Linked DNA regions of Filimonas lacunae. The protein of the gene in region 1 interacts with the protein of each later gene in a pairwise test. Links are inferred from orthologs where the notes say so. Each region holds a gene or a part of one and is shown on either strand. Other genes may lie near its edges.

The links.
Region 2: the proteins of dnaE (region 1) and FLA_RS27440 interact in binary tests that used the Escherichia coli proteins (3 or more experiments, as listed by UniProt). The link is inferred for Filimonas lacunae from one-to-one orthologs.

Annotation. Positions count from the first base shown.
Region 1 is NZ_AP017422.1:5,059,408-5,064,882, forward strand. What follows is about bases 589-4,812. They hold dnaE (DNA polymerase III subunit alpha), read left to right. Parts: upstream 589-943; coding sequence 944-4,612; downstream 4,613-4,812. Other genes in these bases: FLA_RS19865 (C40 family peptidase), read right to left, coding at 589-741; FLA_RS19875 (oxidoreductase), read left to right, coding at 4,703-4,812. Also shown: more of FLA_RS19865, read right to left, coding at 64-588; more of FLA_RS19875, read left to right, coding at 4,813-5,475. UniProt on the Escherichia coli protein: DNA polymerase III is a complex, multichain enzyme responsible for most of the replicative synthesis in bacteria. This DNA polymerase also exhibits 3' to 5' exonuclease activity. The alpha chain is the DNA polymerase catalytic subunit.
Region 2 is NZ_AP017422.1:6,958,085-6,962,204, forward strand. The notes cover bases 464-3,332. They hold FLA_RS27440 (methionine aminotransferase), read right to left. Parts: upstream 2,541-3,332; coding sequence 1,386-2,540; downstream 464-1,385. Other genes in these bases: FLA_RS27435 (ATP-binding protein), read left to right, coding at 464-1,389; mtgA (monofunctional biosynthetic peptidoglycan transglycosylase), read right to left, coding at 2,582-3,277; FLA_RS27450 (hypothetical protein), read right to left, coding at 3,314-3,332. In the rest of the region: more of FLA_RS27435, read left to right, coding at 1-463; more of FLA_RS27450, read right to left, coding at 3,333-3,898; FLA_RS27455 (LysE family translocator), read right to left, coding at 3,973-4,120. UniProt on the Escherichia coli protein: Shows aminotransferase activity with methionine and histidine as substrates, and to a lesser extent also with phenylalanine.

The DNA.
Region 1 (5,475 bases):
CTATCAGATTGCGGTTCCTTCTTATACCGGTTCCCCTGGCAGGGTCTGTATAAGAAGGAATTTTTATTTGCGGGTAACCCGGCCACCGCCCCGGTATTTGGGCTGCCAGTATTTATCGTTTAAATCGCTTACCATAACACCGTTGCTGGTAGAAGCGTGTACAAACTTATTGTTGAACAAATAAATGCCTACATGCGATATGCTACGGCCTGAGGTATGAAAAAACACATAATCGCCTTCCCGTAAATCTTCCATATCCACGCGGGCGCTTTTATCATATTGCTCCTGCGCAGTGCGTGGTACCGACACACCATACACATCCCGCATTACCGCCAGCGTAAAGCCGGAACAGTCCACACAATTCTGCGTATTGCCCCCTAAACAATAGCGGGTTCCCCACCATTCGTCCAACGAACGCAACAAGGCCATATTCGTGAGCTTTTCCACCGATGCGTCCAGTATAATGGCAAATTTCAGCTGCAGCCATTGCGCCTCTTCTATGTTCATGCCTGATGCAGGCACATCATCTTCGGGCTGATACAGCTTGCCTTTCTTGCCGGTAAGGCTGCTGCTGGTAGCATGTTTGGAGGTAACCACCGAACCCGGCGTTACTTCAATGCCATCAATAAACTTGCCACTGCCCGAGCGTGTGCGGGTGCTGCTTTTACTGCTTTTGGCGGTGGAATTGTCCTTGGCTCCTATATTTTTAATGCTTTTGCAACTGGCAACGGCAATTACCATGGAGCAAGCATATATTACATTTCTACATCTATATAATAGTAACATCGCTGCAATATAGCCCCCTGTTGCCTATAGCTGACATTTCCATGCTATTTTTTTGCACTTTGTTAAGATTCTTGTAAAGCAAACCGGTGGAAAACACCCTTCCAATGTGGATTTCTTAGACTTCATAAAAACCTTTTTTTAGCCGAAATTTGCAGCTATGTGCCAATTCTCTCATTTACACGTCCATACCCAATACTCATTGCTCGATGGTGCAGCAAGTATTGAAAGCTTATATAAAAAAGCGGCAAAAGACAATATGCCGGCCCTGGCCATCACCGACCACGGTAATATGTTCGGGGTGTTTGACTTTGTGAACCAGGCCTGGAAAAATACCCGTGTTATTGGTAAAGATGAAAAGGGGAAAGACATTACCGAACCGGTAGTAAAGCCTATTGTGGGTTGTGAGTTTTATGTAGTGGAAGACCGCTTTCGTAAAACGTTTTCCAAAGAGCAACGCGATAGCCGTTTGCACCAGGTGTTACTGGCCAAAAACAGAACCGGCTATCAAAACCTGGTAAAGCTTACTTCTATGGGCTTTATTGAGGGTATGTATAGCAAGTACCCCCGTATTGATAAAAAACTGATTGTACAATACCATGAAGGGCTGATAGCCACAACCTGTTGCATTGGCGCTTCTGTGCCCCAGGCCATTTTAAATGACGGCGAAGAAGCGGCGGAAAAAGAATTCAAATGGTGGCTCGACCTGTTTGGCGAAGATTTCATTATTGAAATTCAACGCCACGAAATAAAAGAGCAGGAAATTATCAACCACACCCTGCTGAAATTTGCCAAGAAGTTTAATGTACCTGTTATTGCCACCAATGATAGTCACTATACCGATCAGGACGATTATAACGCCCATGATATCCTGTTATGTATCAACACCGGTGAAAAGAAAGCAACACCAGGCTTCGACGATTTTGTGAATGATGATACACAGGTAAAGAACCGCCGTTTTAAATTCCCGAACGATCAGTTCTATTTTAAAACCACTGAAGAGATGAAAAAGCTGTTCAGTGATGTGCCGGAGAGTATTGACAACACCAACATGATCATAGACAAGGTAGAGGTACTGAACCTGAAGAAGGATATCCTGCTTCCTGCCTTCCCTTTGCCTAAAGAGTTTGTTACCGGTGACGACAACAACATCAACCAGTGGAACTTCCTGCACTACCTTACTTACGAAGGCGCACGCCAGCGTTATGGCGAAATTGAAGAACATGTAAGGGAGCGACTGGACTTTGAACTGTTCACTATTAAAACAATGGGATTTGCCGGTTACTTCCTCATTGTATCCGACTTTATTAAAGCCGGTAAAGACCTCGGGGTATTCATTGGCCCTGGTCGTGGTTCGGCTGCCGGTAGTGCGGTGGCTTACTGTATAGGTATCACTAACATTGACCCTATTAAGTACAACCTGCTGTTCGAACGTTTTCTGAACCCCGATCGTAAGTCAATGCCCGATATTGATACGGACTTCGACGATGAAGGCCGTCAGAAGGTAATTAACTACGTAGTAGATAAATATGGCAAAAACCAGGTAGCGCAGATTATCACCTATGGTACCATGGCTGCCAAAATGAGTATAAAAGACGTGGCACGCGCCATGGACTTACCCCTGGCCGAAGCGAACGCACTGGCTAAAATGGTACCTGACAGGCCGGGGATTGAGCTGGGGCGGGTATTACAAGCCCCGCTTACTCCTAAAGACGGCCCAAAATCTCTGGAAGAAAAAGACGGTGTTGGCCCCGATGAACTGGAAGGAGTAAAACGCCTGCGGGAAATATACAACGGCAGCGACATGAGCGCCGAAGTACTGCAACAGGCCGAAAGGCTGGAAGGATCGGTAAGAAACACCGGTATTCACGCAGCAGGTATCATCATTGCCCCGCGCGACTTAACCGATCTGTTACCCGTATCTACGGCTAAAGACTCCGACTTGTGGGTTACCCAGTTTGAAGGTAGCATCATTGAAGATGCCGGGGTAATTAAGATGGACTTCCTGGGTTTGAAAACCCTTTCCATCATTAAGACTGCATTGGAGTTAATCAAACAGAACTACAACATTGATATCACTATTGATGATGTTCCGCTGGATGATGAACTCACATTTGAACTATACCAGAAAGGCGAAACCAACGCAACGTTCCAGTTTGAAAGTATGGGTATGCAAAAGTACCTGCGCGAATTAAAACCGGATAAGTTTGCGGATCTTATCGCCATGAACGCCTTGTACCGCCCTGGTCCTATTGCCTACATCCCTAACTTCATCGACCGTAAGCATGGACGTGAACCCATCACGTACGATCTGGCCGACATGGAAGGAGATCTGGCAGATACCTACGGTATTACCGTATACCAGGAACAGGTGATGTTGCTGTCGCAGAAACTGGCGGGCTTCTCTAAAGGAGATGCGGACGTACTGCGTAAGGCGATGGGTAAAAAACAAAAGTCGGTACTGGATAAAATGAAAACCCAGTTTGTGAAGGGTGCCGTAGAAAAAGGGCACCCCGAAGAAGTACTGGATAAAGTATGGACGGACTGGGAAGCGTTTGCGCAATACGCGTTTAACAAATCGCACAGTACCTGTTACGCTTTTGTGGCTTACCAAACCGCTTACCTCAAAGCCCACTACCCCAGTGAATACATGGCCGCAGTACTCAACCACGCCGGTAGCATTGAAAAGATCACCTTCTTTATGGAAGAGTGTAAGCGTATGGGCATTACAGTACTAGGTCCTGACATCAACGAATCGCTCAAAGGCTTTGCCCCTAACAAAAAAGGAGAAATCCGTTTTGGTTTAGGCGGTTTAAAAGGTGTGGGTGAAGCGGCGATTGAAAACATTATTGAAGAAAGAAAGAACGGTGAATTCTCCGATATATTCAACTTTATCAAACGGGTTAACCAACGTACGGTAAACAAAAAGTCGTTGGAAAGTCTTGTGCACTCCGGCACATTCGATTGCTTTAAAGAAATGCACCGTGGTCAGTTTTTCCATATCCCTAAAGATGAAACGAAAAGCAACCTGGAACGCATTGTACTCTTTGGCAACCAGTACCAGGCCAACCTTAACCAAAGCAATAACAGCTTGTTTGGCGACGCAGTAATGCAGGAAATTCCACCACCAAAAATTCTGCCTTGCGAGGAATGGACGCTGACCGAAAAGCTGGAGCATGAAAAAGAAGTAACGGGCATCTTCATTAGTGGTCACCCGTTAGATCACTTCAAGTTTGAGTTAAAACATTACGGTATTACATCCCTTGCCGACTTTAACGAGGTAAAAGATAGCGTGACCCTGCAGGCAGCAGCAGGCAGTCGTAACTTCCGTATAGCAGGTCTGGTAATTGACGCACAACACCGCGTAACTAAAACAGGTCGCAACTTTGGTATTTTAGCCATTGAAGACCTTACCGGTAAAACGGAAATGATGTTATGGAGCGATGATTATGTGAAGTACCAGAACTACATGGAAAAAGGTAAGAACATTTTGATCAATGGTTTTTATAAGCAGCGCTTTAACTCCGGCACCTACGAGTTTAAAGTACAAAGCCTGCAACTGCTCGAAACCATGAAGCAAAACCTTACCAAGCAAATAGATATTACCATGCACCCCAGTGCAGTAACAGAAGAGTTTGTGAAGTTTTTAGATAGTAATGTCACAGCTAACCCTGGTAAATCATCTATACGCTTTGTAATACTGGAACCCAAAGAGAATATTAAACTAAGCCTGTACAGCGTAGATAAAGGATTTCAGATGAACGACGAACTGGCTATTTACCTGAACGAAAATCCCGATCTGGATGTAACAGTAGCGCTAACAGGCTAGCATATATAACTGTAAAAACGTTAAAAACAGGCAATACAGCAATTGTTGCCTGTTTTTTGCTTATTGGATGTCACCTTAAATGAAGAAGATATGTCAGCGATTCATGTAGGATTGATAGGATATGGAATGGCGGCACGTGTAATGCATGCACCTTTTTTAGCTACTACCCCACTATATAAAGTGGCGGCAGTAATGGAAAGACATAAAGAAGATTCAAAGGCATTGTTTCCGGATGTAAAGGTAGCACGCACTATAGAAGAACTACTGAACAGTCACATAGAACTGGTAGTGATTACCACCCCTAACGAAACCCATGTACCTTACGCCATACAGGCTTTGGAAGCCGGCATGCATGTAGTACTGGAAAAGCCTTTTACCATTACTTCAGCCGATGCGCAACTGTTAATAGATACAGCTGCTAAAGTACGCAGAACAGTAAGCGTGTTTCATAACAGGCGCTATGTGGCCGACTTCTTAACCATCCGCCAGATACTGCAGCAACAATTACTGGGCAATGTACATGAATACGAAGCACATTACGACCGTTACCGTCCTGAGCTAAAGGCCAACGCATGGCGCGAAGAAAACCTGCCCGGCAGTGGCATCCTGTACGATCTGGGCCCACACCTGATAGATCAGGCATTATGCCTGTTTGGCCTGCCTAAGCATATTACAGCAGATATTAAAACCCAACGCCCCGAAGCCAAAGTAGATGACTACTTTGATATACAGCTGCACTACGATTATACTAAAGTGATATTAAAAGCCGGTATGCTGGTACGTGAACCAGGCGCCCGCTATGCGATACACGGCACAGCCGGGTCTTTTGTGAAGTATGGAGAAGATCCACAGGAAGCTATTTT
Region 2 (4,120 bases), 1.9 Mb from region 1 along the record:
TCAGATCTTATTATTCCGGAAGAATTTATACAACAGCATAAAGAGGGGTTTAACCGTTTCCTGAGAAACAGGCAAAGCACTATACTTGATAAGCGCATGCGATTGCAGGCCAGGAGAAAAAACAACAACCTGTTTCCTGTAGAACTTACCATTACTACCATTGAACACAATAACTTCTGCTACTTCAATGGCTTCTTACGCGACATAAGTAAAGAAGTGGAAAAGGAAAATGAACTGAAACAGGCACGTGAAGTAGCCGAGCAGGCATCGAGGATTAAAACGGAATTTTTAAATACCGTAAGCCATGAAATAAGAACACCATTGAATGCCATTATGGGCTTCACTTATCAGCTGTTGAACGGAAAAGTGAAAAGTGAAGAAGAGCGAACCAAGTACATTACCTATTTACGACAAAGCAGTGAAACATTACTGCACCTGATAAACGATGTGCTTGATTTTAATACACTCGAAAATGGCGGCCAGCAATTAAATAACGAAACCTTTCACTTAAGGGAGCTACTAAATAGTATTTCCATTGGGTTTGCTCCACTGGCTCTGCAAAAGAACATTGCACTGCTATTACAATACGATGAAAACATTCCCGACGTTATTCATGGAGACGGCGCCCGGTTATTCGCTGTATTAAGCAACCTGGTAAACAACGCTATTAAGTTTACACTCAAAGGCAGCATAGAAATAAAAGCAGTGCTGGTTGAGTCAAATACCGATGTACTGATAGTAGACTTTATGGTCGTTGATACAGGCATCGGCATTGCCAATGAAAAGCAGGAAAAAATATTTGAATACTTTATACAAGGTGAAAGTGATAATACCCGAAGATTTGGCGGTGCAGGCCTTGGGCTTTCTATTGTACGTAAAACCGTACAGCTGATGCAAGGTTCTATAGTGCTTGATAGTGAGCCTGGCAAAGGATCTACTTTCACCATCCGCATCCCATTGCAACATGCTAAGGAGCTGTTGGCTGTCACAGAATTTCCTGCCAGCGACAATGCCATATTCAAAGGCCGGAAAATACTGATAGCAGAAGACAACGAGTTTAATATTATAGTAGTTCAAAATTTACTCGAAGACTGGGGAGCCACTGTGGATGTTGCCTATAACGGACAGGAAGCATTGGAACGATGCCTGAATAATGATTACCATTTGGTATTGATGGACCTGCAAATGCCTGAAATGGATGGTTTAACCAGCAGTGCTGAAATCCGAAAATTCAATACCAGAATTCCTATCATCGCACTTACTGCTTCTTCGCTGGAAGAAATTGCTGAACATGTTAACACCAGCAATCTCAACGATTATGTACGCAAGCCCATTGACCCTAACGAACTGTATTATAAACTGTGCCGGTATCTTCCTAAAACCGTTTAACCCAGTTTAAAATTACTCAGGCGCTTGGCAGCACTTTCCAGTGTAGTAGCCTTTTTGGCAAAGCATAAACGAAGCACTTTATTATCTTCTGCATTGCTGTAAAAAGCAGATACCGGAATAGTAGCAACGCCTGCTTCTTTTACCAGCCTTTCCGCAAAAAGTCTGTCATTTTCATCTGTCAGGTGTGCATAGCTAAAACATTGAAAATAGCTTCCATAAGAAGGCAAGGCTTTAAAGGGCGTTTGCATCATCAGCTGTTGAAAATAATCGCGCTTGTGTTGTAAAAACTGGCCCAGTGATAAATACGCTTCTTCGTATTGTAAAAACTCGGCTAATGCAACCTGCACCGGGGTATTTGCAGAAAAACAATTAAACTGATGCACTTTTCTAAACTCTGCAGTTATATCAGCCGGCGCTACGCAATAACCCATCTTCCAACCAGTACAGTGGTAAGTTTTGCCAAAAGAAAAACAAACAAAACTTCTTTCCAGTAAACGGGGGAAACGCAGAATGCTTTGGTGTGGTATATTATCAAAAATCAGGTGTTCATACACCTCATCACTTACAATGATAATGTTGGTGTCTTCTACAACACTCTGTAGCTGCACCATATCTTCTTCACTTAACACACTTCCCGTTGGGTTATGAGGAGTGTTAATCATAATCATTCTTGTACGGGACGTTATTTTATTACGCACTTCTTCCCATGGTACAGCATACTCCGGGTATTTAAGCGAAATGAACACCGGCTTGGCTCCATTGAGTTCTATGGCCGGCACATAACTATCGTAGGCTGGCTCAAAAACAATAACCTCATCACCAGGTACAAGCACTGTTGTTAAGGCTGTATATAATGCATAGGTACCGCCGGGGGTAACAGTTATTTCCGAGTCTGCACTAACAGAGGTATTATATAGTTTTTGGATTTTTTCGGCAATTTTTTCCCTCAAAGGCAAATAACCATGCATGTGTGCATATTGGTTATAACCATTTTTCATAGCCTTATTTACCAGGTCTGTTAACTGGCCATCCATGGGAAAATCAGGAAAGCCCTGGCCAAGATTTACTGCGTTGTGCTCAACGGCCAGCTGACTCATAACAGTAAATATGGTGGTACCCACCTGTGGTAGTTTGGTAATAATTCTGCTCACAGCAATCCTTTTGGTCAAATATAAAACAAACCGTACAATCGTTAGTACATGAGTGCCTGTACATCAGGGTCATCCTGGATATTGTTCATCTGGCGTAAAATCAATTTCGATTTCCAGCCCACCCAACGGCTAACAGGTTTCACTGTATATATCTTGGGGTTCGGCAAACAGGCTATTATCATTGCTGCTTCTGTTCTGCTGAGGTTTTTAGCTGGTTTACCAAAGTATTTCTGCGCTGCGGCTTCAATGCCAAAAATGCCAGGGCCCATTTCAATCACGTTCAGATAAACTTCTAAAATCCGCTTTTTGCCCCAGGTCCATTCAATCATTTTGGTAAAGTAAAATTCCGGCACTTTGCGTATATAGCGTAAGGCACCGTTGCCCTGCCATAAAAACACGTTTTTAGCAGTTTGCTGGCTAATGGTACTTGCCCCACCACCTCTTACTTTTTTCTTCTTTTTAGGATTGGCGTTCAGGCTTTTTTCCAACGCCTTCCAGTCAAAACCACCATGGTCAGGAAACAGCTGGTCTTCACTGGCCATAGCTGCCAGTTTAACGTTGGGCGAAATTTCATCCCAGCTAACATAATCACGTTTTAAACCATAGCCGCCAAATACAGCGCCCGTTTGTGTAAGTGTGATAGGAGGAAAAACCCATTTACATATTACTGTGTATAGTAATGAAGTAATAAAAAGGATAAGAGTTATACGTAAAACCCAACGGAAGAATTTAGCCATGCCGACAAAGATATAGGAATCAAATATGCCTTTTTTCTAACTGGCATGAACATATTGTAAGCGGTATTTTTTTCCTATCCGTATTTCGGGTTTATACAACCAGTGCATAAGGGTACCCAGTAAAAAAATACCGGAAGCTATGCCCAGTTTGGGAGCGTTTTTGCTACCGAACAATGGGTCGGCATTTTTTCCAAAACCATTTACCACGTTTACAACAATATAAGCACCACTGCCTACCTGAAATAAGGTCCCGTTTTTAACAAAGGCCCAGTTTTCTTTCAAACGGGGCGTAGCGGTAATGTCGTTGATATGTATTTTATAGGAATCGTAGGAGATAGTATCTATTACTGTTCCAAAACCTCTTTGCACCAGGTCTATGCGCTGATCGCGTATCCAGATAGAGTCGTGGGCTATTTTAGTAATGGTTCCCCCTACCCATTGGTCACCATCGAACCAGAATTGTGCATAGGTTCCTCTGAAATAATTTTTCACCGTCCTGTTTTTCTTTTTCAGTTGAAAAAAGTCAGACGGAACAGGCTGCGTGGTTTGTGCGGTTAGTATGGAGCTTCTGGTTAGGGACAGAAACAGGCAAAAAATAGCGGTAAGAATGTTCTTAAGCATACCTTAAAACTACGCGGGTTTGTGTGAATACGGCGTTAAATCAATTACCACAAACAGATACTGTATTCCTGAATTTAGTGGCCCATTACGCTGTTGTGGCTTAAGATGCCCCAAATAAGCGCTACGCCAAAACCCATTAATATTAAACCGGAAATACGGTTGATGATATGAATGTTATGTGCAGTAAGCTTAGAGCGTATTTTTCCCGCCAGTAACACTTTA